Bosea vaviloviae: one gene and its partner. The protein of the gene in region 1 interacts with the protein of each later gene in a pairwise test. Links are inferred from orthologs where the notes say so. Each region holds a gene or a part of one and is shown on either strand. Other genes may lie near its edges.

The links.
Region 2: the proteins of BHK69_RS19430 (region 1) and BHK69_RS09480 interact in binary tests that used the Escherichia coli proteins (3 or more experiments, as listed by UniProt). The link is inferred for Bosea vaviloviae from one-to-one orthologs.

What each region holds. Positions count from the first base shown.
Region 1 is NZ_CP017147.1:4,251,092-4,263,395, forward strand. The notes cover bases 1-2,751. They hold BHK69_RS19430 (P-II family nitrogen regulator), read right to left. Parts: upstream 1,670-2,751; coding sequence 1,331-1,669; downstream 1-1,330. Other genes in these bases: glnA (type I glutamate--ammonia ligase), read right to left, coding at 1-1,232; BHK69_RS19435 (NAD(P)H-hydrate dehydratase), read left to right, coding at 2,029-2,751. In the rest of the region: more of BHK69_RS19435, read left to right, coding at 2,752-3,531; BHK69_RS19440 (PRC-barrel domain-containing protein), read right to left, coding at 3,639-4,187; BHK69_RS19445 (hypothetical protein), read left to right, coding at 4,268-4,717; BHK69_RS19455 (hypothetical protein), read left to right, coding at 5,461-6,549; BHK69_RS19460 (FtsB family cell division protein), read left to right, coding at 6,584-6,895; pdhA (pyruvate dehydrogenase (acetyl-transferring) E1 component subunit alpha), read left to right, coding at 7,193-8,173; BHK69_RS19470 (pyruvate dehydrogenase complex E1 component subunit beta), read left to right, coding at 8,248-9,636; BHK69_RS19475 (pyruvate dehydrogenase complex dihydrolipoamide acetyltransferase), read left to right, coding at 9,651-10,991; lpdA (dihydrolipoyl dehydrogenase), read left to right, coding at 11,005-12,304. UniProt on the Escherichia coli protein: P-II indirectly controls the transcription of the glutamine synthetase gene (glnA). P-II prevents NR-II-catalyzed conversion of NR-I to NR-I-phosphate, the transcriptional activator of GlnA. When P-II is uridylylated to P-II-UMP, these events are reversed.
Region 2 is NZ_CP017147.1:2,012,614-2,028,708, reverse strand. What follows is about bases 3,778-7,056. They hold BHK69_RS09480 ([protein-PII] uridylyltransferase), read left to right. Parts: upstream 3,778-4,090; coding sequence 4,091-6,856; downstream 6,857-7,056. Other genes in these bases: grpE (nucleotide exchange factor GrpE), read left to right, coding at 6,965-7,056. Also shown: BHK69_RS09505 (alpha/beta fold hydrolase), read right to left, coding at 1-353; BHK69_RS09500 (OsmC family protein), read right to left, coding at 517-1,026; BHK69_RS09495 (ABC transporter ATP-binding protein), read right to left, coding at 1,128-1,910; BHK69_RS09490 (ABC transporter permease), read right to left, coding at 1,923-2,765; BHK69_RS09485 (aliphatic sulfonate ABC transporter substrate-binding protein), read right to left, coding at 2,781-3,752; more of grpE, read left to right, coding at 7,057-7,579; BHK69_RS09470 (trimeric intracellular cation channel family protein), read left to right, coding at 7,583-8,203; BHK69_RS09465 (alpha-ketoglutarate-dependent dioxygenase AlkB family protein), read right to left, coding at 8,219-8,902; dapB (4-hydroxy-tetrahydrodipicolinate reductase), read right to left, coding at 8,913-9,719; BHK69_RS09455 (Tim44 domain-containing protein), read right to left, coding at 9,864-10,841; BHK69_RS09450 (hypothetical protein), read left to right, coding at 11,036-11,347; BHK69_RS09445 (amidase), read right to left, coding at 11,722-12,966; BHK69_RS09440 (DUF2798 domain-containing protein), read right to left, coding at 12,968-13,195; BHK69_RS09435 (extensin-like domain-containing protein), read left to right, coding at 13,483-14,607; mepA (penicillin-insensitive murein endopeptidase), read right to left, coding at 14,719-15,666; BHK69_RS09425 (Bug family tripartite tricarboxylate transporter substrate binding protein), read left to right, coding at 15,819-16,095.

The DNA of each region.
Region 1 (12,304 bases):
ACGGTCGGGATCTTCTTCAACTCGCGCGGCGGCAGGTCGTAGAGGTCCTTGTCCATCGCCGGGCCCGGATCGATCTTGTTGATGATGCCGTCAAGACCGGCCATCAGCATCGCGGCAAAGGCGAGATAGGGGTTCGCCATCGGATCGGGGAAGCGGACCTCGACGCGCTTGGCCTTGGGCGAGGTCGTCCACGGAATACGGCAGGAGGCCGAGCGGTTGCGCGCGGAATAGGCGAGCAGAACCGGGGCTTCATAGCCCGGGACGAGGCGCTTATAGGAGTTGGTCGAGGGGTTGGTGAAGGCGTTCAGGGACTTGGCGTGCTTGATGATGCCGCCGATGTACCAGAGGCACTCCTGCGACAGGTCGGCATACTTGTTGCCGGCCATGATGGGCTTGCCGCCCTTCCAGATCGACTGGTGGACATGCATGCCCGAGCCGTTGTCGCCATAGATCGGCTTCGGCATGAAGGTCGCGGTCTTGCCGTAGCTCTGCGCGACGTTGTGGATCGCATACTTATAGACCTGCATGGTGTCGGCCATGTGGGTCAGGGTGTCGAACTTCAGGCCGAGCTCGTGCTGGGCCGAGGCGACCTCGTGGTGGTGCTTCTCGACCTTGGCGCCCATGGCCGCCATGGCTGCCAGCATTTCGCCGCGCATGTCCTGCGCCGAATCCTGCGGCGGAACGGGGAAGTAGCCGCCCTTGGTGGCGATGCGGTGGCCGAGATTGCCGCCTTCATAGTCGGTCATGCCGTTGATCGGCAGTTCGACGTTGTCGAGCTTGAAGCCGGTATTGTACGGGTCGGCGGAGATCTTGACGTCGTCGAAGACGAAGAACTCGGCCTCGGGGCCGACATAGATGGTGTCGCCGATGCCGGTCGACTTCAGATAGGCCTCGGCCTTCTTGGCGATGCCGCGCGGGTCGCGGTTATAGGGCTCGCCGGTGGCGGGCTCGAGCACGTCGCAGGTGATGACCATGGTCGCGGCGGAGAAGAACGGGTCCATGACGGCCGTCGTCGGATCCGGCATCAGCAGCATGTCGGACTCGTTGATGGCCTTCCAGCCGGCGATCGAGGACCCGTCGAACATCGTGCCCTCGGCGAAGATGTCCTCATCGATCATCGTGATGTCGAACGTCACATGCTGCCACTTGCCGCGCGGGTCGGTGAAGCGGAAGTCGACATACTTGACGTCGTTGTCCTTGATCGCCTTGAGGACATCCTTGGCGCTCTTCATCTCAGCATTCCTCTTGAAAGCAGTTTCTCAACATTGACTGATCCGCGGTGTGTCCAAAACCACCGGGACGCAGAACCTTCGGGTCGGGATTGAAGCCCTTAGATAGCGTCCGCGCCGGTCTCTCCGGTGCGGATGCGGATCGCCCCCTCCACCGTCGATACAAAAATCTTGCCATCGCCGATGCGGCCCGTCTGGGCCGCCTTCTTGATGGCTTCGATGGCGGCCTCGACCATCTCGTCGGCGAGCACGATCTCGATCTTCACCTTGGGGAGAAAATCGACGACGTATTCGGCGCCGCGATAGAGCTCGGTATGGCCCTTCTGGCGCCCGAAGCCCTTGGCCTCCAAAACGGTGATGCCCTGCAGGCCGACCTCCTGAAGCGCCTCTTTCACCTCGTCCAATTTGAACGGCTTGATGATCGCCTCGATCTTCTTCATGCGCCGACCGGCCTCCCTCGCGCGTGATCAGACCTGGACTTCCCTCCAGGCTTGCGAACCGCCTGCTCGCCGCCGAGAACAGCAAAGGTTCCGTCAGTCACGGCCCCAGCGTCTCGTCAGGCGAGCGAAACACCCGCTCTTCTTGCTCATAGCATCGGCGTATGCCCCCCGCCACGTGGAAGAAAGCCTCCCGACGCCTGATGATAGGGCAAAAAATAGCACATAAATTGATCATTTGCTTAATTTAAGAGCAATCACCTTTGCGCCACTCCGTGCTTGCCGGAGATGAGCGGCTTCTGGATGATGGCTTCGTGGATAGAGCTGACAAAACCGGGCTGGCGCTGCTGAACGTGGCCGATATGGCTGCGGCCGATCGCGCAACGATCGCGGCCGGCACGCCGGGTCTCGCGCTGATGGAGCGGGCAGGGCGGGCGGTCGCCGATGCGGTCAGCCGGCGCGCTCGTCCCGGCGACGGCGTGCTTGTTCTCTGCGGCCCGGGAAACAATGGCGGCGACGGCTTCGTCGCGGCGCGCCTGCTGCGCGAGCGCGGCTTTGGCGTCACCGTCGCGCTGGCCGGCGAACGCTCGGCCCTGACGGGCGATGCCGCTGCCATGGCCGCGCGCTGGACCGGGGCGATCGCGCCGATCGCGACCGTCGTGCCGCACGATCACGCCTTGATCGTCGACGCGCTTTATGGCGCAGGGCTCAACCGGCCCCTGGTCGGAGATATTGCCGGGCTCGTCTCAGCAACCAATACGGCGGACAGGCCGGTGATCGCTGTCGATGTGCCCAGCGGGCTGTCGGGCGATAGCGGCCGGGCCGAGGGGGCAGTCGTGCAGGCCGACGAGACCGTGACCTTCTTTCGGCTGAAGCCCGGCCATCTGCTCGAGCCCGGGCGTGGGCTGTGCGGGGTCGTCACGCTCGCTCAGATCGGCCTGAGTGCGGAGACCGTCTTCGGCGCGGGCGGATTGCGGCCTGCCATGTTCCGCAACGGCCCCGCCTTGTGGCGCGAACTCTGGCCGAGGCATCGACGCGATACCCATAAATACCGCCGCGGCGCCGTTCTCGTCGTGGCTGGTGGGCTCGCAGGCGTCGGCGCGCCACGGCTCGGCGCGCGGGCGGCGCTGCGCATCGGCGCCGGCCTTGTCACGGTTGCTTGCCGTCCCGAAGCCCTGGCGGCTCATGCCGCGCGCGGGCCCGACGCCTTGATGCAGAGGCCGATCGCGACGGAGGCCACGCTTCAGGCCCTGCTCGACGACCAGCGTCTTGGCGCCGTCCTGATCGGGCCGGCTCTGGGGCTCGATGCCGAGGCGAGGGCTGCCGTGATGGCAGTGTTGCGCGCCGATATTCCGGCGGTGTTCGATGCCGATGCATTGACGCTGCTCGCCTCGCGGCCGGGATGGTTGCGCCAGCGCGGCAAGTCTCGCCTGCTCAAGTCTCGCCTGCTCAAGCCTTGCGTGCTGACGCCGCATGAAGGCGAGTTCGCGCGCCTGTTCGGCGATAACGAGCGAATCGTCGCGCAGGCATCAAAGCTGGAACGGGCGAGGCTGGCCGCTGCTGCCTCGGGCGCGGTCGTCGTGCTGAAGGGGCCCGATACCGTGATCGCCGATCCCGATGGCAGGACGGCGATCAACGCGACCGGCTCCTGGGCGCTGGCGACGGCAGGGTCGGGCGATGTGCTCGGCGGCCTCATCGCCGGATTGCTGGCGCAAGGCATGCTGGCTTTCGAGGCGGCCTGCGCGGCGGTCTGGCTGCACGGCAAGGCGGGCGAGGCGCTCGGTCCGGGCCTGATCGCCGACGATCTGCCGGAGGCGATCCCGCCTCTGGTCGCGCCTGCCTTGGCTGATGATAATGATGCCTGAAGGGCCTCAAGCCTTCAGGCCCACCCTCCGAGGAAGGCGGGCCTGCTCAGCTATTTCCTGATCATCAGGCAGGATAAAACCCGATGCCGGTCAGTCCCTAGGTTCGGTCAGGTACCGGCATAGGTGACGGCCGGCGCAGCATTGAGCTGATCCTTGGTCAGCTTGATCTTGCCATGGTCGGGATACATCGCCGGAGCCTTGGGCGCAGGCGGTGCCGAGGCGATGCCGCCGCCGGCTGCTCCAGAGCCCGAGCCACCGCTCGGGGCCGGTGCGGGTGTCGCCGCGACCATGGGCTGGTCACTCCAGCTTACCTGCTCAAAAGGAATGGCGACGTCCTTGGAGCCGATGCCGAGGAAACCGCCGACGCCGACGGTAATCATCTCGACCTTACCGGTCTTGTCGAACAGTACTTCCGTTACGCCCCCGACCTTCTTGTCATCGGGGCCGTAGATATTGACGCCGATCAATTTCGAGGCGCGCCACTTCCCCTGGCCGGCGAGATTCTGCTCCGGAGCCTTAGTGCTACTGTCGGACGCGGCCGGCGCGGAAGTGGAGGGCGACGGCGCGCTCGGGCTCGGAGCACTGGTCTGCGCAATGGCGGTCGCCGCGAGCATGGCGAAGCCGATGGACGTCAGAGCGATACGACGCTTGAACATGTGAGCCTCCTGTCAGTAACCGCAAGTAGCGGCACGCAGGAGCAACGCGCAGGCAGCGCATTTGTTCAGGGCGCAGGCAGATGAATTTGTTTTTCCTGGCGGAGACGCGCCTGAATTCGGCTTCTGCGCGCCGGCAACCGCGTGTTGCAGGCGCGAAATCATCCCGATGCGATTCGATTGCCCATATTTTGCCTCAATTCCGATCCGCCGAGAACGCCTATGTCATATGTGATTTGAGCCGCGCCAGCGGAGACTATGCGCTCTTGGCGAGCATCTTTGGCGAGCATCCTGTGGAGCAGATGGCCCTGCAATCTCAGTTGAGCGGGCTGCACTCCATTCGCACCCGCTGGCCGGGCTGCGCGAATGTCTGGCAGGACACTGCGGTCGGCAGGGGTGCCGGGGTCTCTGTGGCCGAGGCTGGAATGAGCTTTGGCTGGGGCGCGACTGGCCTTGGTGTGGCGAGGCGTGTTGGAACGGGCTGTGGTTTGCTCGGTTGCAGAATTTTGGTCGATGGCGTGGTTATCGGCTGAGGCTCTGTCGCCGGCACCGTTTCCACGCGAGCGATCTGAGGCTGCTGCGGCCTCTCTTCCTCTTTGGGCCTCTCTTGCACCTTGGTCTCTTGCACCTTGGGTTGCCAAGGCCGCCAGGCGCTCAATTGCGTGAAGGCCTCCATGGTCGGCTTGGTGATCGATTCCGCTGCCGGAATCGTTTGTCCCATGCATCCCGCCAGAGCCAGACTCGTCAGGCACGCCGCAGTTGCGCGGCAATTGATGGTCATCATCGTCGCCCCTTCCTGCTATATCTCCCCGCCGCTGTAGCGAGGTGTCGCCCCAATCGACGACATGCGTGTGTAAATCTGTGGAATTCGGCGTTGCGTGTCAATTTTCCCGGCTTGGCTCAGTGGATAGAAGCGCAGAAACCCTCATACCACGAGGCGTTAGCGCGGGTTCCGCGAGATTCTCAACCTTGGAAACCTGTTTCCCAGCGCCCGAGCGGGAGGCCGTTTGCGCCTTCAATCACAACGTTGCTGAAGGTGCTGGTGAGCGGGGAGGGGATCGAACCCTCGACCACATGATTAAAAGTCACGTGCTCTACCACTGAGCTACCCGCCCTCACCGGTGCGCTGACATAGGCAGGCGTCGCGCGCGGGTCAACATTGTTCGTAAGGCCGCTTCTGTGGCAGAAGCGCGCCGGAGGTTCGCGATGTTCGTTTTGCCCAGGTCCGCCGCAGCAGGAGCCGCCGGTCTCGATGCCGTTCGGGATTGATCCGACGATGGCTGCTGCGCCTGGAGCGCGACGCCAGGTCTGGCTGGCCTGGACGATGGCGTTTCTGGTTTCGGCGCTCGTGCTGGGCGGGGTGTTGTTCGGATTCGTCGTGGCGCTCGATCCGTTTGGGTTGCGGGTGCGGGCCGGCGTGCCGGCGCGGCCGCTCATGGATCTCAACCAGCGCTATATGTATCCGCAGCTCGTGCGCTCGGGTGCGTTCGATTCGGGGGTCTTCGGCACCTCGACGATGCGCTTGCTCGATCCTGCGATTCTATCGCGCTCGATCGGCGGGCGCTTCGCCAATCTCGCGATGAATGCAGCCACGCCCTGGGAGCAGGTGCAAATGGCTGACCTGTTTGCGCGCACCGTTGCTGCGCCGAAAGCCGTGATCTGGGGGCTCGACCTGACCTGGTGCGAAGGCGACGCGACCACGCCGGCCAAACGCCTGACGCCACGACCGTTTCCGCCCTGGCTCTATGATGGCGCAAGCTGGGCCGACGCACTGAGGCAGCTGAACCTGACGACGCTCGAGATCTCGGCGCGGTTGCTCGCGCACAGGCTCGGTTACCTGCCTGCGCGTATCCGTGGAGACGGCTATGAGGTCTTCACGCCACCCGAGGCCAGCTATGATCTGGCGCGGGCGCGAAGCCATCTTTATGCCGACAATCACGGTTTTGCGCCGGATTTGACGCCGCTGTCGCCGCCTGCGCCCGTCAGTGAAGCCGAGCGTCTGGGCTGGCGCTTTCCGGCCCTGGCCTGGCTCGACCAGGCCTTGTCCTCGTTTCCCGCCGAGACCTCGAAGCTGATCGTGCTGCCGCCGACGCATGTCGCCGCGCAGCCGCGCGAAGGCTCTGTCGCGGCGCAGCGCTACAGCGCTTGCAAGGCCGCCTTGCGTGGGCTCGCGGCGCGCCAGGGCGCGACCATCGTCGATTATGCGCATGGCTCGGCAGTGACTGAGGTCGACGAGAATTACTGGGACCCCTTGCATTTCAGGCTGCCGATCGCTCGGCGCGTCGAGGCCGATCTGGCAGCCGTCTCGCATGGCGAGGCTCCTGCGCCCGATGGCGTCGCCCGGCTCGTGCGGCCTTCGCGTTAACCCGCCGGAAACCAACCCGGCCTAGCCTGCCGGAATGGTTATTCGTCGCGGTGTCAGATCCGTCCTCGTCACGCTCGCGCTCTACCTCGTCTCGGGCGCGGTGGTGAGCTATTTCCTGTTCCACGCCCAGCATGGCACGCGTGGGCTGGAAGCGCGCGACACCTTGCAGGGAACGTTGCGCGAGATGGAGACCGAGCTCGCCGCCCTGACCGTCGAGCGCAAGAGCTGGGAACAGCGCCTGTCGCTGGTGCGTGACGAGGCGGTCGATCGCGACCTGCTCGAAGAGATGGCGCGCAACACGCTTGGTCGCATTCACAAGAATGACGTCATCCTGATGGGGCGTTGAGCGCCGCGGATGCCGGCAAATAGTCCCCGGCACACCGATTAACTGGATTCCAGTTAATTATGGAAAGTGCTGCAATTACAATGGTTTAACAAATGCTGCAGTGCGAGATGGCTCTCTCGCCAAGGGTTTTGCGATCCTCTACAACCAAGGTCGAATGACCCTGGAGGACCGCTGATGGCCGTTGCCGCGCGTAAGACAAAAGCTCCCGCTCAATCCAAGGCCGCCGCGAAGACGGCGACCAAGACGGGCTCCGCCAAGACTGGAGCCGACAAGGGGGCGTCCAAGGCGCTCAGCAACATGCCGACCTTCGACAAGGCAGAGGAGCTTCACGCCTATCGCGAGATGCTGCTGATCCGCCGCTTCGAGGAAAAGGCCGGCCAGATGTACGGCATGGGCCTGATCGGCGGCTTCTGCCACCTCTATATCGGGCAGGAAGCCGTCGTCATCGGCATGCAGATGGCCTCCAAGGATGGCGATCAGGTCATCACCGGCTATCGCGACCACGGCCATATGCTGGCATGCGGCATGGAATCGCGCGGCGTGATGGCGGAGTTGACCGGGCGCCAGGGCGGCTATTCCCGCGGCAAGGGCGGCTCGATGCATATGTTCTCCCGCGAGAAGAACTTTTATGGCGGGCACGGCATCGTCGGCGCGCAGGTCTCGCTCGGCACCGGCCTGGGATTCGCCAACTGGTATCGCAATGACGGGCGGGTCTCGTTCGCCTATTTCGGTGACGGTGCGGCCAATCAGGGCCAGGTCTATGAGAGCTTCAACATGGCCCAGCTCTGGAAGCTGCCGGTCGTGTATGTGATCGAGAACAACCGTTACGCCATGGGCACCTCGGTCAGCCGCGCCTCGGCGCAGACCGATTTCTCGCGGCGCGGCCTCTCCTTCGGCATCCCCGGCGAGCAGGTCGACGGCATGGATGTGCGCGCCGTGCGCGCCGCCGCCGAGCGCGCCATCGAGCACGCCCGCTCCGGCCAGGGGCCCTATATCCTGGAAATGCAGACCTATCGCTATCGCGGTCATTCGATGTCCGACCCGGCGAAGTACCGCTCCAAGGACGAGGTCCAGCGCATGCGCGAGGAGCACGATCCGATCGAGCAGGTGAGGGGCCGTCTGACCCGCGACTTCAAGGTGAGCGAGGACGAGCTCAAGGCGATCGACGCCAAAGTCCGCGAGATCGTCAACGACGCGGCGGAATTCGCGACGCACGATCCCGAGCCCGATGTCTCTGAGCTCTGGACCGACATCACGCTGGAGACGGCGCGCGCCTGAGCGGCGCGCCCGCTTCCGCAGGCCTTGCGGCCTTAATCCCAATCCCCGCGTCTTTCAGAAATCCGGGTGCGTTCATGCCGATCGACATTCTCATGCCTGCTCTTTCGCCGACGATGGAGCAGGGCAAGCTCTCCAAATGGCTGAAAGCCGAAGGCGATACGGTCAAGGCCGGCGACATTATCGCCGAGATCGAGACCGACAAGGCGACCATGGAGGTCGAGGCCGTCGATGAAGGCATCCTGGCCAAGATCCTGATCGCCGACGGCACCGACAATGTCGCGGTCAACACGCCGATCGGCGTGATTGCGGCCGAGGGCGAGGATGTCAGCGCGGCGAGCAAGCCGGCAGCCGCCAAGCCGGCTGAGAAGCCGGCCGAGCCGGAAGCCAAGGCCGAGCCCACGCCAGCAGCCTCCGCGCCGCCAAGCGTCCCGGCTCAGGCGAAGTCCTATGACGCGTCCTCCGAATTTCCGGCAGGCGCCGAGGTCGCGACCATCACGGTGCGCGAAGCCTTGCGCGACGCCATGGCCGAGGAAATGCGCCGCGACGGTGATGTCTTCGTCATGGGCGAGGAGGTCGCGGAATATCAGGGCGCTTACAAGGTCACCCAGGGGCTGCTGCAGGAATTCGGCGCCAAGCGCGTCATCGATACGCCGATCACCGAGCACGGCTTCGCCGGTATCGGCGTTGGCGCGGCGCTGACCGGCCTGAAGCCGATCGTCGAGTTCATGACCTTCAACTTCGCCATGCAGGCGATCGACCATATCATCAACTCCGCCGCCAAGACGCTCTACATGTCGGGCGGCCAGATGGGTTGTCCGATCGTCTTCCGCGGCCCCAACGGCGCTGCGGCGCGCGTCGGCGCGCAGCACAGCCACGACTACGCCGCCTGGTATTCCAATGTGCCGGGCCTGAAGGTCGTCGTTCCCTACAGCGCCTCGGATGCCAAGGGCCTGCTCAAGAGCGCCATTCGCGATCCGAACCCGGTCATCTTCCTCGAGAACGAGATCCTCTACGGCCGGACCTTCGAGGTTCCCAAGAGCGATGATTTCCTGGTCCCCATCGGCAAGGCCAAGATCGTGCGTCCGGGCACGGACGTCACGATCGTCTCCTTCGGCATAGGCATGACCTACGCGCTGGGTGCGGCCGAAGCGCTCGCCAAGGAGGGCATCGAGGCCGAAGTCATCGATCTGCGCACGATCCGGCCGATGGACATCGAGACGGTCATCGCCTCCGTGCAGAAGACCAATCGCTGCGTCGCGGTCGAGGAGGGGTTCCCGCAGTCGGGCGTCACCGCCGAGATCGGCATGCGCATCATGGAGGCGGCGTTCGACTATCTCGACGCGCCGGTCGCCCGCGTCACCGGCAAGGACGTGCCGATGCCTTACGCGGCGAACCTCGAGAAGCTCGCCTTGCCGAATATCGGCGAGGTCGTCGCTGCGGCCAAAGCCGTTTGCTACCGCTGAGAAGGGGCTGACCGATGCCAACCAACATCCTGATGCCCGCGCTCTCTCCCACCATGGAGAAGGGCAATCTCGCCAAATGGCTGAAGAAGGAAGGCGACACGATCAAGTCCGGCGACATCATCGCCGAGATCGAGACCGACAAGGCGACCATGGAGGTCGAGGCCGTCGATGAAGGCATCCTGGCCAAGATCCTGGTGCCGGACGGCACGGCCGATGTCGCCGTTAACGAGATCATCGGCGTGATCGCTGCCGAGGGAGAGGATGTGAAGGCGGCTGCCGCTCCGGCCAAGGCCGAGGCTCCCAAGGCCGAGGCTGCGCCCAAGGCGGCGGCGCCCGCCCCAGCCGTCGCGAGCGAGGCTCCCAAGGCTGAAGCTGCTCCCAAGGCTGCCGCTCCTGTGGCCTCGGCCAGCGGCGAGCGCGCCTTCGCCTCGCCGCTCGCCAAGCGTCTGGCCAAGGAAGCGGGCCTCGACCTCGGAAAGATTCAGGGCTCGGGCCCGCATGGCCGCATCGTCGAGAAGGACATCGAGGCTGCGAAGGCCGGCGGAGCCGCCAAGGCCGCGCCGTCCGCTGCTCCCGCGGCCGCGCCCAAGCCGGCTGCAGCGCCGCTCGCCGCCGGCATGTCCGACGAGGCGGTCAAGAAGCTGTTCGCGCCGGGTTCCTACGAGGAAGTGCCGCATGACGGCATGCGCAAGACGATTGCGCGCCGCCTGCTCGAATCCAAGCAGACGATCCCGCATTTCTATCTGACGATCGATTGCGAGCTCGACGCGCTGCTCAAGCTGCGTGCGGAACTCAATGCCGCCGCGCCCGAGAAGGACGGCAAGCCGGCCTACAAGCTCTCGGTCAACGACCTCGTGATCAAGGCATTGGCGCTTTCGCTGCGCGCGGTGCCAGAGGCTAATGTGAGCTGGACCGAGAACACCATGCTCAAGCACAAGCATGCCGATGTCGGCGTCGCGGTCTCGATCCCGGGCGGTCTGATCACGCCGGTGATCAGGGACGCCTGCCACAAGACGCTCTCGCAGATCTCCAACGAGATGAAAGACCTGGCAGCCCGCGCCAAGAACCGCAAGCTGAAGCCCGAGGAGTATCAGGGCGGCACCACGGCGGTCTCGAACCTCGGCATGTTCGGCGTCAAGGACTTCGCCGCGATCGTCAATCCGCCGCATGCGACGATCCTGGCGGTCGGCGCCGGCGAGCAGCGCGCTGTCGTCAAGGGCGGACAGCTCGCGGTCGCGACCGTGATGTCGGTGACGCTCTCGACCGACCACCGCGCCGTCGATGGCGCGCTCGGGGCCGAACTGATGCAGGCGTTCAAGGGCTATATCGAGAAGCCCATGGCGATGCTGGTTTGATGGGAGCCTGACCATGGCTGACTACGACGTCATCATCATCGGCTCCGGCCCCGGCGGCTATGTCGCCGCCATCCGTGCGGCGCAGCTCGGCTTCAAGACGGCGATCGTCGAGCGCGAGCATCTTGCCGGTATCTGCTCGAACTGGGGCTGCATCCCGACCAAGGCGCTGCTGCGCTCAGCCGAGATCCTGCATTACGGCCAGCACGCCAAGGATTACGGGCTGAAGCTGGAAGGCACGTTCACGGCCGATCTCGCTGCCGTGGTGGCGCGTTCGCGCGGCATTGCGGCGCGGATGAACAACGGCGTCCAGTTCCTGATGAAGAAGAACAAGGTCGATGTGATCTGGGGTGAGGCAAAGCTCACCAAGCCCGGCACGATCGCGGTCGCGCCGACGAAGAAGCCTGCCATGCAGCCGCAGGTGCCGCCGCCCAAGGGGGCCAAGGGCGAGGGCACCTACACTGCCGACCATATCGTCATCGCGACCGGCGCGCGGCCACGCGCTCTGCCCGGCATCGAGCCCGACGGCAAGCTGATCTGGACCTATTTCGAGTCGATGGTGCCGGCGAAAATGCCGAAATCGCTGCTCGTGATGGGCTCGGGCGCGATCGGCATCGAATTCGCCTCGTTCTACCGGACGATGGGCGTCGAGGTCACGGTCGTCGAGGTGATGCCCCAGGTCGTGCCGATCGAAGATGCCGAGATCGGCGCCTTCGCGCGCAAAGCCTTCGAGAAGCAGGGCATGAAGATCCTGACCGGGGCCAAGGTCACCAAGGTCGAGAAGGGCGCCGACAGTGTCACGGCCCATATCGAGGACGAGAAGGGCGGCAAGCAGACCATCACCGCAGATCGGATGATCTCGGCCGTCGGCGTCGTCGGCAATATCGAGAATCTGGGCCTGGAAGCACTCGGCGTGAAGACCGATCGCGGCTGCATCGTCATCGATGATTTCTGCCGCACCAATGTGAAGGGCGTCTACGCGATCGGCGATGTCGCCGGGCCGCCGATGCTGGCGCATAAGGCCGAGCATGAGGCGGTGATTTGCGTCGAGGCGATCAAGGGGCTGCATCCGCATGCGATGGACAAGCTGATGATCCCGGGCTGCACCTATTGCCATCCGCAGATCGCCAGCGTCGGCCTGACCGAAGCCAAGGCGAAGGCAGCCGGCTACGAGCTCAAGGTCGGGCGCTTCCCCTTCGTCGCCAACGGCAAGGCGGTGGCGCTGGGCGAGGATAGCGGACTGGTCAAGACGATCTTCGACGCCAAGACCGGCAAGCTCCTCGGCGCCCATATGGTCGGCGCTGAAGTGACCGAAC
Region 2 (16,095 bases), 2.2 Mb from region 1 along the record:
AAGCTGAACTGGTAACCCGGCGGCTTAGATGATTTGCAGAAGCCGATCTGGTCGGGCGCCACGACGCGGTAGCCGGCCTGCGTCAGGACCTTGATGGTCGCGTCCCAGGTTCCGGCGCAGAAATTCTTGCCATGCAGCAGCATGACGGTCTGACCATTCGCCTGGCCGCTCGCCGGAATGTCGAGATAGGCCATCTCGAGCGGCTGACGCTGCGAGGTGAAGCCGTGGATCTTGACCGGATAGGCGTAATCGAAGCCTTCCAACCGGGGCCCATAGGCGGCAACGCCCGCTTGCTGGGCGCTGGCCGGCGCTGCCAGGGCGAACAGAATGGCGGCTGCGGTGGCGATACGCATGGAGCGTCCTTCCTTCAGAGCATTGCGCAAAAAAGTGGGCACCGGTTTTTCGCTGGAGCAATGCTCTCAAACTTTTAGTCTGCGAAGACGTGACCGGCTCCCGCCATCTCGCCCGGCCCGGATCACGATCCGCTGAGCGAACGCTGCGGCAACTACCCTAGCGTCAGCCGCGCGTCAGCGCCGCTGAGAGCTCCGGCTTGACGTTCAAGGTCTGGAACACCACGCAATAGCGCTCGGTCAGCTTCAGCAGCGTGTCAAGCTTCTCCTGCGGGGCGTCGGTCTCGACGTCGAAGGAGAGGCGGATCGCCTTGAAGCCGACGGGCGCGTCCTTGGCGACGCCGAGCGTGCCGCGGAAATCGAGATCGCCCTCGGCCCGGACAGTGCCCTTCTTCAAGTCGATCTCGAGCGCGGTCGCGACCGCCTTCAGCGTCACGCCGGCGCAGGCAACGAGCGCCTCCAGCAGCATATCGCCGGAGCAGAGCTCGGCACCGGAACCGCCAGTCGCCGGATGCAGGCCGGCAAGCGCGATGGCGCGGCCGGTCTCGACCTTGCAGGCGATGTGCTGGTCGTCGAGCTCGCCCCGCGCCTTCAGCGTGATGACGGCCGCATCGGGCGTCTCGCGATACTGGTCCTTGAGCGGGGCCTGGAGGGCGCGCAGGGCTGTGATGTCCATGGTTTCAACCTTCTCAGGATAAGCATCGCTTCTCAAGACAAGCGACGATGCCCGTCGCAGATAATGCTGCCGACCGGATCAGGCCAGAGCCGGGCAGCGCCTTACCACCACATCCCCGCCGTCTCGGCGGTCTTGTGCTGCTGCGGCTCCTCGTCGCGCAGCGAACGATCAAGCGTGCGCAAAACCTCGCGCTTGCTCGCCTCGAAGGAGGGCGAGAGCCGATCGCGCGGGCGGGCAAGCGGATTGTCGAGCTCGTCGAAGATGCGGCCGGGCTTGGGCTGCATCACGATGATGCGGTCGGCCAGGGTCACCGCCTCCTCGACATCATGCGTGACCATCACCACGGTCGGCCGGCTTTCCTGCCAGAGCGCCAGCAGATGGCCGTGCAGGCTCGCGCGCGTCGTGGCGTCGAGCGCCGAGAACGGCTCGTCCATCAGCAGCAGCTTCGGCCGGGTGATCAGCGCCCGGGCGATGGCGACACGCTGCTGCTGGCCGCCGGAGAGCTCGCGCGGCCAGCGTTTCTCATAGCCGGCGAGCCCGACCCGGACGAGCGCATTGGTCACCAGCCCCTCGCGCTCGAAGGCGGAGAGATGCGAGAGCCCGAAAGCGACATTGTCGGTGACGCTGAGCCAGGGAAACAATCGCGGCTCCTGGAAGATCACCCCGACATCGGCGCGCGGTTCATGGATCGCCTCGCCATCGAGCAGGATGCGCCCGGCGCTCGGCCGGTCGAGGCCCGCGATCAAGCGCAGCAGGGTGGTCTTGCCGCAGCCAGAGCCGCCGACAAGGGCGAGGATCTCGCCCGCCGCCACGCTGGCGGAGATCGCCGACAAGGCACGCGTGCCGTCGGCATAGGTTTTCGAGAGGGTCTCGAAGCTCAGCATCGGGGATGCCTTTCAGAGCGTGTCGCGGCCGAGATCCTGCCAGGCGAGGAAGGGCCGCGTAATGGCGAGCAGCAGCCCGTCGGCCAGCTTGCCGAGTACGGCGAAGCTGATGATGGCCGCGATGATGGTGTCGGGGCGGCCGAGCTGCTGGCCGTCCACGAGCAGGTAGCCGAGGCCTTCGCTCGCGCCCATGATCTCGGCTGCGACCACGAACATGAAGCCGAGGCCGAGGCCCGAGCGCAGCGAGGTGAACCAGGCCGGCAGGATCGCCGGCAGCAGGACGCGCCGGACCATGGCGAGCCGGCCGAGCCGGAAGACGCGACCGACCTCGACGATCTTGCGATCGATGCCCTGGATCGCGGCCGCCACCCCGAGATAGACCGGGAAGAACACGCCGACCGCGATCAGCGCGACCTTCGAGGCCTCGAAAATGCCGAACCACAGGATGAACAGCGGCACCCAGGCAATCGAGGGGATCGCGCGCAGCGCCTGAAGCGTCGGGTCGAGCAAGCCGCGCGCGACGGGTAGAGCCCCCGTCAATGCACCCAGAACCGTGGCGACGCCCGCTCCCAGCCCGAAGCCGGCGGCGACGCGCCAGAGCGTCGCCGTGACATGGGTCAGGAGCTCACCCGAGGCCGCCAGGCCCCAGAGCGTCCGCCCGACCACGCTGGGCGGCGGCATCAGCCGGCCATTGGCGATGCCGGCCCGGACCAGAAGCTCCCAGAGCGCGGCGAGCGCGATCGGCAGCAGCCAGCCGGCGAGACCGAGGCGACGAGAGCCGGGGCGACGAGAGCTGGCGCCGGGCGAGCCCGGGGTTTTCGCCTGCGTCGCGGCCGCGATCTCCAGCGGGCTCATCGCGCCTCGACCGCCTCAGTTCGTCGCGGCGAAGCGCCGGTCGAGCAGATCGTCGACGGCCGCTTTGATGTCGGTCGTCGCGGGCAGCACGCCGGCTTCCTTCAGGGCGAGGCCGGCAGCGATGATCGTATCGGCTTGCGCCTGGCCGATGCTGGAATGCGTCAGCTCGGTGCGGGTGAGCTGGCGCTCGATCACGACGTCGGAGAGCTTGGTGTAGTCGACCAGCGTCTTCTTCAGCTCGGCCGGATTGGCGAGCGCATAGGTGCGCGCCTCCTCATAGGCGGCAATGACCTTGCGCACGAGGGCCGGGTTTTCCCTGGCGAAGGCCTCGCGGACATTGAGGATGCCCCAGGTGTTGTCCTCAGCCTTGCGGTGGAAGAGTTTTGCGCCGCTCTCGACCTCGGCCGCCGCCATCAGCGGGTCAAGTCCTGCCCAGGCGTCGACATCGCCGCGCTCCAGAGCGAGGCGGCCATCGGCATGCTGCAGCAGGACGAGCTTGACGTCCTTCTCGGTCAGCTTGGCCTCGGCCAGCGCCCTGACCAGGAAGATATGCGGGTCGGTGCCCCGCGTCACGGCAACGCGCTTGCCCTTGAGGTCGGCGACCTTGGTGATCTCGCTCTTGGCGCCGGTGACCAGGGCCGTCCATTCCGGGCGCGAATAGACATAGATCGACTTGATCGGGTTGCCGTTGATCTTTCCGATCAGGGCTGCCGCGCCGGCGGTCGAGCCGAAATCGAGCGAACCGGCATTGAGGAATTCGAGCGCCTTGTTGGAGCCGGCCGACTGAACCCAGCGCACGGCGATGCCCTCGGGGGCGAGCGCTTTTTCGAGGATGCCGCGCTCCTTCAGCACGAGGCTGACGGGGTTATAGGTCGCGTAGTCGATGCGGATTTCCTTGGGGGCCTGCGCGAAGACGGATGTGGCGCCCAGGGCAAGCGAGGTGGCGACGAAACCGGCGATGGCGCGGCGGCGTGTGATGATGCTCATGATCGATCCCTTGTTGCGATGACGCGCAGGGATCGGGACCGACTCGCAAGCCTGCCCTTGGCCCCGACGCTTTAGCTGCACTTATTTCGCGCCCGCAAGCTGCTGGCTCAAATCGGCGCGTATCCGTCTTTTAGGTCCACGCGTTCTGTTTGTCAAACACGACATCCGGCGATGTTGAATTGTAAATTACACGTACTCGTAATGTGTAATTTATCTGCTTTGCGAATCCCGCCGGCATGTTAACGAGCGGAATGGGCCGAGGCCGCATGGCCCGGAATCGAGGGTGAGCCGCCGTGTCGTCCGTCGCCGATCAGCCGCGCCTCGCGCTCGCCGAGGTGCTGGAGAACCCCGCCCAGGCCGTCGCGAAACTCATCGCCCGATTGGGCAACCCCTCGACCACCGAGATGCGCCAGGCGCTGGTGGCGCATCTGCGCCGCGTGCTCGATGAAGGCCACGCCTCGGCCAAGGATCTGCTCGCCGGCCCACGCAACGGCCTCGCCTGCGCCGAGCGCATCTCCGAGACGATGGACGGGATCGTCGCCTGCCTGCATATCGCAGCGAGCGAGCATTTCTACCAAGCGGTCAACCCGTCGCAATCCGAGCGCATCGCCGTCGTCGCGGTCGGCGGCTATGGCCGTGGCACGCTCGCGCCGGGCTCCGATGTCGACCTGCTGTTCCTGTTCCCGCACAAGCAGACCGCTTGGGGCGAGAGCGTGGTCGAGGCGATGCTCTACCCGCTCTGGGACCTGAAGCTGAAGGTCGGCCACTCCGTGCGCTCGATCGATGACTGCATGCGCGAGGCGCGCGCCGACATGACGATCCGGACTGCGCTGCTCGAAGCGCGCTTCCTCATCGGGGACAGGTCGCTCTTCGACGAGATGGTGCGCCGCTTCGGGGCCGAGGTGATGGAGGGCACGGCGCCCGCCTTCACCGAGGCCAAGCTCGCCGAGCGCGAGACGCGGGTGCGCCGCGCCGGCACCTCGCGCTATCTGGTCGAGCCCAACGTCAAGGACGGCAAGGGCGGCCTGCGCGACCTCAACACCTTGTTCTGGATCGCGAAATACGCCTATCGCGTCGATGATGTCAGCGAACTGGTCGCAGCCGGCCTGTTCGACCGCAAGGAACTCGTGATGTTCCAGCGTTCGGAGGAGTTCCTCTGGCGCGTGCGCTGCTGGATGCATTTCATCACCGGCCGGGCCGAGGAGCGCCTGTCCTTCGACCTCCAGCGCCAGGTCGCCGCCGCGATCGGCTATGCCGGGCGCAGCGGCCAGGCGCCGGTCGAGCGTTTCATGAAGGCCTATTTCCTCGTCGCCAAGGATGTCGGCGACCTGACCGCCATCGTCTGTGCGGCGCTGGAGGCGCGCCAGCAGAAGCCGCGCGCCTCGCTCTCGCGCCTGCTCGGCTCGTTTGCCAAGCGCAAACGCGTGCGCGCACTCGGCCATCCCGATTTCACGCTGAAGAGCCAGCGCCTCAACGTGATCGACGACGACGCCTTCCGGCGCGATCCGGTCAACCTGCTGCGGCTCTACGAGATCGCCAGTCGCGACGACATCGCCATCCACCCCGACACCAGCCGGCTGGTGACGCAGTCGCTGCGCCTGGTCACGGCGCAATTGCGCCACGATCCCGAAGCCAACCGCATCTTCCTGGAGATCCTGACCGGGCGGCGCTCGCCGGAGCCGGTGCTGCGGCGGATGAACGAGTCGGGGCTGCTGGGGCGCTTCATCCCGGATTTCGGCCGCATCGTCGCGATGATGCAGTTCAACATGTATCACCACTATACGGTCGACGAGCACCTGATCCGTTCGATCGGCGTCTTGGCGGAAATCGATGCCGGCGTTCTCGAAATCGAGCATCCGCTCGCCAACGAGATCATGCCGAACCTCGCCAATCGTCGCGCGCTCTATGTCGCGCTGTTCCTGCACGACATCGCCAAGGGCCGGCTCGAGGACCACTCGATCGCCGGCGCCAAGATCGCCCGCAAGCTCGGCCCCCGGCTGGGCCTGAGCGAGGCACAGACCGAAACAGTCGCCTGGCTGGTCGAACACCATCTCGACATGTCGACCGTCGCCCAGAGCCGCGACCTCGGCGACCCCAAGACGATCGAGACCTTTGCCGCGACGGTGCAGACGCTGGAGCGGTTGAAGCTCTTGCTCATCCTCACCGTCGCCGACATCAAGGCGGTCGGCCCCGGCGTCTGGAACGGCTGGAAGGGCCAGCTCCTGCGCACGCTCTATTATGAGACCGAGATCGTGCTCGCCGGCGGCTATTCCGCGATCGAGCGCAAGGCCCGCGTCGAGAAGAAGCAGGATGCGCTGAAGGAACAGCTCGCCGATTGGCCCGAGACCGAGCGCAACGCCTATCTCGCCCGCCATTATCCACCCTACTGGATCAAGACCGAGCTCGCCCGCCAGGAGAAGCACGCCCGCTTTCTCAGGCAGGCGGAGAGCGAGGGCCGCACCACAGCGACCGCCGTCGAGACCGACCAGTTCCGCGGCATCACCGAGCTCACCATCCTGGCGCCCGACCATCCGCGCCTGCTGGCGATCGTCACCGGAGCCTGCGCGGCGGCCGGCGGCAACATCGTCGACGCGCAGATCTTCACCACCACCGACGGGCTCGTGCTCGACACGATCTCGGTCTCGCGCGCCTTCGACCGGGACGACGACGAACTGCGCCGGGCCGAGCGGATCGCGGCCGCGATCGAGCGCGCGCTGAAGGGGGAGATCAAGATCGCGGATCTGGTGGCGCAGCGCCGCGCCCCGCCGCCGCGCGGCCAGACCTTCCAGCTCGCGCCCGAGGTCATCATCGACAATGTGCTCTCGGCCCGCCACACCGTGCTCGAGGTCTCGGGGCTCGACCGGCCCGGCTTGCTCTACGACCTGACCACTGCGATCGGGAAGCTCAACCTCAACATCGCCTCGGCCCATATCGCCACTTTCGGCGAGAAGGCGGTCGACGTGTTCTACGTCACCGACCTGACGACGGCGAAGATCGTCTCGACCGCGCGCCAGCTCGCCATCCGCAGAGCGCTGCTCGACGTCTTCGCCTTCGATCACGACAAGCCGGCCGCAGCCAAGGCCAAGGCACCCGTGCGCGCTTGATTTCGCAGGCAACAAGCCCGATATCGGCCCGGAACGCCGTTGCGCCCTTCGCCTGCGCCGGCCCCCGATCCGCCTGGAATTGCGATCTATTTGGAATTGGATGACGCCATGACGCAGAAGCCTGCGAAAGAAGAGCCCGAGATCGACACCGCGACCAGCGAGGAACTGGCCAATGAAGCCGCCTCCAATGCCGAGGCCGATCTCGCCCGGCTGGAATCCGAGCGCGACGACTTCAAGGACAAGCTGCTGCGCACACTGGCCGACATGGAGAATTTGCGCCGGCGCACCGAGCGTGAGATCTCCGACGCCAAGGCCTATGCGGTAACGAGCTTCGCCCGCGATATGCTGGCCTCGGCCGACAATCTGCGCCGTGCGCTGGAGAGCGTGCCCGAAGCCGCGCGCAGCGGAGCCGAAGCGGCTCTGGCAGCGCTGATTGAAGGCGTCGAGCTGACCGAGCGCGACCTGCTGAAGACGCTGGAGCGCCACGGCGTGCGCAAGATCGATCCGCAGGGGGAGAAGTTCGATCCCAACCTGCATCAGGCGATGTTCGAGGCGCCCGATGCCGAAACGCCCAAGGGCATGGTCTCCAAGGTCGTGCAGTCAGGCTACAAGATCGGCGAGCGCGTGCTGCGGCCGGCCCTGGTCGGCGTCTCGGCCGGCGCGCCCAAGCCGCAGGAACCCTCGACCCCGGACACCTCCGGCAGCACTCCGTCCGGCCACTGAGACGTGCTCGAAACCGCCGGCGTCGCCGTCTTTGCATTGACTGGCGCGCTGGTCGCGACCCGCAAGGGCATGGACCCGTTCGGCTTCATCCTGCTCGCGACGGTGACCGGCGTCGGCGGCGGCACGCTGCGCGATCTCCTGCTCGGGCGCCTCGTCTTCTGGGTGCGCGATCCCAGCGATGTTCTCGTCTGCTCGGGCGTCGCGCTTGGCGCCTGGGCCATCGCTTATCTGAAGCCCGGCATGCTCGATGGCTGGGCCGGCAAGCGCCTGCTGATCTGGGCCGACTCGGCCGGGCTTGCGCTCTTCGCCGTTGCCGGCACGCTGAAGGCGCTCGATGTCGGCGTCTCCTCCCTGTCAGCGATCGCGCTCGGCGCGATGACCGCCTCCTTCGGCGGCATCCTGCGCGACATCCTGGCCGGCGACCGGCCGATGGTGCTGTGGAGCCGCGATTTCTACGTCACGGCCGCAGCCGCGGGGGCAGCGATGACCGCGCTTCTGTCGAGCCTGGTGATCGAACCGGTCATCGTCATGCTCGTCGGCCTCGCGACCACCTTCGGCCTGCGGGCTGGGTCGATCCTGTTCGGCTGGTCGTTCCCGAACCTGCCGGGCTCGGGATCGTCCTGATGAGTCACTCCGGCCTCATTGTTTTAACGCGTTTTCTTCACGCGAACCGGTATCCACTTCGCTCGAAAACGCTCTCGTCACACGCCGCAATGTCAGATTGATCCGCCCGCCCTGCGGCAACAGGCTCGACGAGCCCGCCAGGATGCGGTCGATGCCGTGATAGGCGAGCCTGGCCTCCCCGCCGAACAGCAAGACATCGCCCGAGGCAAGCTTCAGCGACACCGTCTTGCCGCCCCGCTCCGTGCCGCCGATGCGGAACATGGCGGTGTCGCCCAGCGACAATGACAGCACCGGCGCCTCGAAATCCTGCTCGTCGCGGTCCTGATGCAAGCCCATCTTGGCGCTCGCCTCATAGAAATTGACCAGGCAGGCCTCGGGCGGATGCGGATAATCCGCAAGCTCCCGCCAGGCCTGCGTCAGCAGCGCCGGCATCGGCGGCCAGGCCAGGCCCGTCTCGGGATGGAGCGGCTGGTAGCGGTAGCCGCGCTCATCGGAGACCCAGCCGAGCGAGCCGCAATTGGTCATCCGCACCGAGAAGGGTTTTCCGGTCCTGGGCATGCGCGGGGAGAAGAACGGCGCCTGCCGCGCCACCTCGCGCAGATCGGCGACGAGCGCGGCCTGCGCCTCGGCCGGGAGGTAGCCTGGCCAATGGATTACGCCGGGCGCGATCGCGAGGCGCGTCATGCCCAGTTGCGTCATTCCCGGACGCTCAGAGACTGTCGAGCCCGAGCACATCGGCCATGGAATAGAGTCCGGGCTTGCGGCCCCTGCCCCAGAGCGCGGCCTTGACCGCGCCCTGTGCGAAGAGACTGCGGTCCTCCGCGATGTGGGAGAGCTCCAGCCGCTCGCCGGTCCCCGCGAAGATCACCTTGTGGTCGCCAACCACGGTGCCGCCGCGCAGCGCCGCGAAACCGACCGTGCCGGGCTGCCGCGCGCCGGTGTGGCCGTCGCGCACGGCGACGCGGGCATCAGCCAGATCGACCGCCCGGCCCTCTGCCGCCGCCTCGCCCAGCATCACGGCCGTGCCCGAGGGCGCATCGACCTTCATGCGGTGGTGCATCTCGACGATCTCGATGTCCCAATCCGTGCCGAGCGTGGCCGCGACCTTGCGTACGAGGCCGGCCAGCAGATTGACGCCGAGGCTCATATTGCCGGAGCGGATGATGGCGGCATGGCGGGCGGCAGCCTCCAGCTTCGCCAGGTGCTGCGGCTCCAACCCGGTGGTGCCGACGATATGGGCGATGCGCGCCTGCGCGGCGAGGGCAGCGAAGGAGACCGTGGAGTCAGGCGTCGTGAAATCAAGTACGCCCTCGGCCTCGACGAAGGCCGGCAGGGCCTCATCGGTCACGTCGATGCCGCAGGCCGGCAGGCCGGCGAGCACGCCGGCATCCTGCCCGACCACACCAGAACCCGGCCGCTCGACCGCAGCCGACAGGACACAGCCCGGCGTCTCATGGATCGCTTTGATCAGCATCCGGCCCATGCGCCCGGCGGCGCCGACGACGACAAGACGCATGTCGCTCATGAGAAGAACTCCGGAAAGCAGGTTGGCCTATCCGCCCGCCTATAGGACGAATCCGGCAGGTGCGACACCCAAAACCCGGGTCCAACAAAAAACGGCCGGGTTGCCCCGGCCGTCATGTCATTCAGTATCGCTGGATCAGGCTGCGGCCTGGATCCCCGAGAGCTTCCAGGCGCCGCCCCGCGTGCGCAGGAAGGTCCAGTGTTCGGTGACCTCCTGGGGAACGGTGGCGTTGCCATCGACGACCTTGCCGCTGGCGCGCTCATACAGCGCGTTGATCAGGCTGAAGCGCATCGCGACCGTGGCGTAGTCGGCATCGCCCTCGCGCCAGGCTTCCGCGAGGTCGCCCTTCAGCAGCTTGACCTCGGAGACGCGGTCGACAAGGCCCTTTTTGGCGTTGCCCGAGAGATCCTCGTCGAAATAGCCGAACATCTCCGGCGTGACGTGCTGGCGCAGGCCGGCCTCGTCCTCATTGGAATAGGCCGCGTTGACCTCCGTCAGCAGGCGCTCGAAGGCGCTGAAATCCTCGCCCGTCAGCTGGATCGGCTGGGTCTGCGGCGCGGCGGAACCGCCGCCCATCATACCCATGCGGGCGGCCTGGTTCTGGGCCTGCGGCTGGTAGGCCTCGCGCGGCAGCGGCGCGCCGGCGCCGGCGAGCTGCGGCTCGGAACGGCGACGGAAGAAGCGCAGAGCCAGCCAGATCAGGCCGCCGATCAATGCGATCTGCATCAGGAAGCCGAAGATGCCGGCGAGCGATGCCAGGCCGCTGAAGAAGCCGGAGCCCGACAGCATGCCGAACAGGCCCGCGCCGAGCAGGCCGGCGCCGAGGCCCATCATCAGGTTGCGCGCCATCGAAGGCCGGGCCGCCTGGGCGGCGGCGCCGGCGGCAGCGCCCGCCATCGGAGCGGCAGGCGACGGCGTCGCGCTGCGCTGGAAGGGCTGCGCCCCGTTGGGGGCAGTATCCGTTCGAGCCGGCGCGGATTCGGTGCGCGAGCCGCGGCTGCCGGAGCTCTTGCCACCGCCAGGCCGCGCCTCGGCGACCATGGGGACGATCAGCAGTGCACCAGCGAGAAAAGCGATGGCCCGGCCGCGCCGGGCGAGCAAAATCAGAGACATGGTTCCTCCCGGAGCCCCCCTCGGGCTCTCTTGCCGTCAATATGGTCGGCCATCACAGCGGTTACAAGACCGATCTCGCCAAGTATCTACGACTAAAGTCGTAGTTCTCTCCGGCAAAGCATTTGAGAGCCATCTGGAGACGTGCTAGTTTCGGTTTGCTTGACCGGCTTGGCCGGCAGCGGAGGGATCGAGCCATGCGCAGGATCTCATCGGGACTGGTTCCGGCGCTGCCGCAGCCTTGGCTTGCGGCTTTGGCCCTGTTGCTCCTGCTCGGCGCGTCGGCCCGGGCCCAAGACCGAGTCCAAGACCGCGCCATACCTGTCGATCCGCCGCGTCTGGCGCAGTCGCCCGAACCGCTCTGCTACTGCTGGAGCGAGGGCCGCAAGATCGCCGAAGGCGCCATCGCCTGCATCAGGACGACGCAAGGACGGCGATTGGCCGCCTGTGGCCGGGTCATCAACATGATGTCCTGGGAGGTCACCGAGAACCCCTGCCCGGAAAGCTAGAGTATCGGCCCGAAAAGTGGGAACCGGTTTTCGGGGCATGCCGATGCATAATCAAAGCCCCAAAACGAAAGCGCCGCCAGGAGTTTCCCCGGCGGCGCTCGTCAAAGGCTCTTGTGGTCCATTCGACTCGAGACTGACGTCTGTCAGAACGCTCCCAGCACGATTGCCATCATGAAAATGAAGGCCGCACCCATGACCAAACGGTCGAGACGTAGCGTGAGGCTCATCACATCCTCCTGTGTCATTGACCTGTCGCGAGGCTAGCAGAACTGGCGAAGGCTGCAAGGGGGCAGCAAGGTGACGAGAAGGGGGCGCAGCCAAGAGTATGGCTAAAATTTGATTAAAGCATTGAATTATTTTGGGGACAGTTTCGGTTAGCGGATTGGTTCAACACGCGTTTCCAGCGCCTTCGCCACTGCGATGACACGATCATCGGCGCCAAATCCAGCTATGACCTGAATCCCGACCGGCAGACCGCGCGGGCCGCGCATCACCGGGATCGTCAGGCATGGCACGCCGAGCAGGGTCCAGAGCCGGTTGAAGCGGGCATCGCCGGTCGAGGCCAGTGTGTCGGGCGCCTCGCCGGGGGCGGCATAGCTCACCACGACATCGACCTGGCCGAAGAAGGCGCGGGCCGCGTCGCGGCCACGCCGCGAGATCCGGCGCGCCTCGTCATATTGCGCCGGCGTGACGCTGCGGGCGCCGTCGAGATAGGCGCGCAGCTTCGGCGCGATCTGCTCGCGATGCTCGGCATATTCCCAGGCCAAGGCTTGCGTCGCCTCAAAGCCCTGCAGCGGCACATGGGCATGAAAGGCCTCCGACAAGGCCTGCGGGCTTTCGAGATCGACCAGTTGCGCCCCAGCCCCGGTCGCGATCTCGCAGAAGCGTTGCAACGCTGCCTCAGCAGCCTGCTCGGGCGCGCCGGCGAAATCCTGCCGGGTCACGCCGATGCGCAGGCCCTTCAACTCCGCCGCGGCGGCGTCCAGTTCGGGCCGGCCCGTAATCGTGGCGAGCGCCAGGCCGAGATCATCGGCGCTTGCCGCCATCAGGCCCAGCGTATCGAGCGACCAGGAGAACGGCTTCACGCCGACTGTCGGCAGCAGCGCATAGGACGGCTTGATGCCGGCCACGCCGCAATAGGCGCTCGGCCGGATCACCGAGCCGCCGGTCTGCGTGCCGATTGCGAGCGGGATCATGCCGGCCGCCACCCCTGCAGCCGAACCCGCCGAGGACCCGCCGGGGCTCGCGCTGAGGTCATGGGGATTGCGGGTCGGCGCCGGATCACTGGCGGCGAAGGCGGTGGTGTGGGTCTTGCCGGCGACGGTCGCACCAGTGGCCTTCAGCATCATCACGACGGCTGCGTCGGAGCGCGGCCGCCAGCCCTCATAGATCACCGAGCCCATCTGCGTCGGCAGATCGGCTGTGTCGATAATGTCCTTGACCCCGCAGGCGATGCCGGCAAGCGGACCCGCTCCCGCGACGAGCTCGGCCGGGCGGCTGGCGAAGGCCTGGATGGACGGCTCGGATTCGGCGATCCGCGCAGCGCTCAGCGCCAGCGCACCGGCTGCCGTGATCTCGCCCGCCGCAATCCGGCGCAGGATGTCGCGCAAGCTCTGCATGCTACTCTCCAATGACCTTGACGATGAGGGCCGTCCCTCGCCGTGCGAGCGGGATCGCGAGGAAGGCGGCGCCGGCCGCGCAAGGCCAGGCGATGACGAAGGCGTGCAGCCAATGCGCCACGAAATCCGGCGGGAAGCCGAGATTGAGATAGGTCACCAGCGCCGTCATCAGGAAGGCCATGACGCCGGCCATGAGCACGGGAAAGATGAAACGGGCCTTGCCTGTCATGGCTGACGATCTCCGGACACTTCATGCTGTCTCGCATGCGGCGTGCCAGCCGCACCAGCCTGCTTTCGGACATGGCTGACTGCGGCGATCGCCCGTTCATAGCCCTCGCCATGGCCGACGTCTTTCTCCATCGTCCCCAGGCGATCGAGGCGCGGGATGACCTTGGGACAGCCCTCAGTGGCGCCTTAAGATCCCGTTAACCGCAGCGCCAAAGTTAATCCGGCTGTTGCGCCGCGGGCTCAGGCGGTTGAGAAACCGTTCACCAAACGGGTCGCATTTGATCGGTCATGCGACGCGTTCACCTCACCCTCATCGCTCTTGGCGTGATCGGCGCCGGCCTTGCCGGCTGCGGAAAATTCCAGAAGCCGCAGCGTGCGGCCTGGCGCGACCAGGCCGAAGCGGAGTGCCTGGCCTCGCGCCAGGTGCAGCTCTCCTCCTATGTCAGCCTGCGCAGCAAGCCGATCGACGGCCCCGGCACCTGCGGCATGGAAAAGCCGCTGAAGGTCGCCGCCTTCGCCAATGGCGGCATCGGGCTGACGAGCTCTGCCACGCTCGCCTGCCCCGTCGTCGCGACCACCGACAAATGGCTCGCCGAAGTCGTCCAGCCGGCCGCCCAGAACGTTCTCGGCGCGCAGGTCATCGAGATGCGCGCCGGCTCCTATTCCTGCCGCGCCATGAACAACGGCACCGGCACCAGCCGCACCTCCGAACACGCCTATGGCAATGCGCTGGACGTGTTCTCCTTCCGGCTCAATGACGGGCGCAACATCACGGTCAAGGACGGCTGGCGCGGCTCGCCGGAGGAGCAGAACTTCCTGCGCGAAGTGTTCGTCGGCGCCTGCGAGAACTTCTCGACCGTTCTCGGACCGGGCTCGAACGTGTTCCACTACGACCATATCCATATCGACCTGGCCCGGCATGCCAAGGGTCGGCACATCTGCAACCCGGTCATCAAATACACCCCGAACTACAATCTGCCGCCGCCGGATCCGGCGCGTCCGTATCAGTCGGCGCAGCGCGGGCAGCAGCGCGACGAGATCGGCGCACTCATCGCCGGCGGTCCAATGCTGCGCCAGCCAGGCGATGGATTGCGGCCGCCGGGCTCGGTGCAGGGCGGCTATCCCGTCGCGACCAATCGCGGCGGCCAGAGCCTCGACGCGCAAAGGCGCTTCATCGAGGAGCCCGCGAGTGAACCGCTCAACCAGTCGCGCTACCGGCCTCAGCCGCTGCCGAGCGAACAGCGCGGCCCGCTGACCTTGCCGGGTTCGGTGCCGCCGACGGAAGAGGTGATCGTCGGCGACGACGAGGGCACCGGTGTGCTCGACCAGGAAGGCATGGAGCAGGCCAAGCCCGTGATCACGCCGCAGAACGATCCGTTCGCCTATAGCTCTGGTCGCACGCAGCGTCGGTAGCTGAAACCAGGCATCGAGTTAACCGCGCCACGTCATTGCGAGCAATCTAGGGGACGTCGCGCGCGCTGCTCTGGATTGCTTCGCTGCGCTCGCAATGACGGTAGAGGCCGGTCACCGCGACAGCAGCACCTGCCGGCACTCGGCTGGCAGCGCGTCGAGCGACATTGGCGGCTTGGGCTTCGGCGCCGGGCCGGTGCGCGGCTTCTTCGGCGCGAAGAAGGCGGTGCGCTGGCGCTCGATCCAGCCCGAGAGCTCCTCGCCGCAGCCATCGCCGAAATTGGGCGGCTCCTGGCCCTGGCACCCCTCCATTCCCGCCGGGCAGACCATCCGGACATGGAAATGGTAGTTGTGGCCCCACATCGGCCTGACCTTGTTGAGCCAGGCACGATCGCTCCCGGCCTCGCGGCAGAGCGCCACTTTCAGCGCCGGGTTGACGAAGATGCGCTCGACGCGCGACTCATTGGCGACGGTCTTGATCAGCTTGGTCTGCGCCGGCGTCCAGTTCTTCGGATCGATGTCGCGCCAGTCGGCGCGGGCCATGTTGACGGCCGGCATGTTCTCGCGCTCGCTGCGGTCGAGCCGCTCCCTCGGCATCGGCGTCAGCCAGAGATCGGCGTCGAGGCCGATCTGGTGCGAGGCATGGCCGGTCAGCATCGGCCCGCCGCGCGGCTGCGAGATGTCGCCGACCAGGATTCCCGGCCAGCCATTGATCTTCGGCACGTCGTGCGCGAGCTTTTCGAGATAGTCGATCAGGATCGGATGGCCCCAGTTGCGGTTGCGATTGAGCCGCATCACCTGCCAGCTCGGCCCATCGACCGGCAAAGCGGTCGCGCCCGCCAGGCAGCCGCGCGCATAGGAGCCGATGGCGCGGGCGCGCATATCCGCCGGCGCGGTCTTCTGGCCGAAGAGCGCACGCGCCGCGTCGGGAAAGGCCGCGATATTGGCAGCGCGGCGCCGCGCCTCCTCATCAGCCGTATCCTGCGCATGGGCGAGCGCCGGGACGACGATGCCCGAGAGCAGGACGAAGACGGCGGCGATTCGGCGGTTCAGGGCGCGCATGAGCTGAGAATCGGCGCGTTGCCCCCCAAAGGTCAAGACCAGGCGTGGGCGCAAATGCCGGTGGACAAGTCCCTACCGAGGCGGCAGCCTACCGGCAAGCAGCAAGCGGGCCTCAAGCCCCGCGGCACGGTCCCAGGGAGAGATTGACTGTCATGACCGATTTCACGATCGACCGCCGCAGCATGCTTGCTGCGCTCAGTGCCAGTCTTGCCCTGCCGCAGGCGGCTTTCGCTCAGGCTGCCTGGCCGCAGGGCCGCACAATCAAGCTCATCGTACCGTTCCCGCCCGGCGGGGCGACCGATATTCTCGGCCGGCTCGTCGCCGACAAGCTCGGCCACGCCTGGAGCACGAATCTCGTCGTCGAGAACCGGCCGGGCGCGGGCGGCAATATCGGCGTCGACGCGGCGACGCGGTCCGAGCCGAACGGCG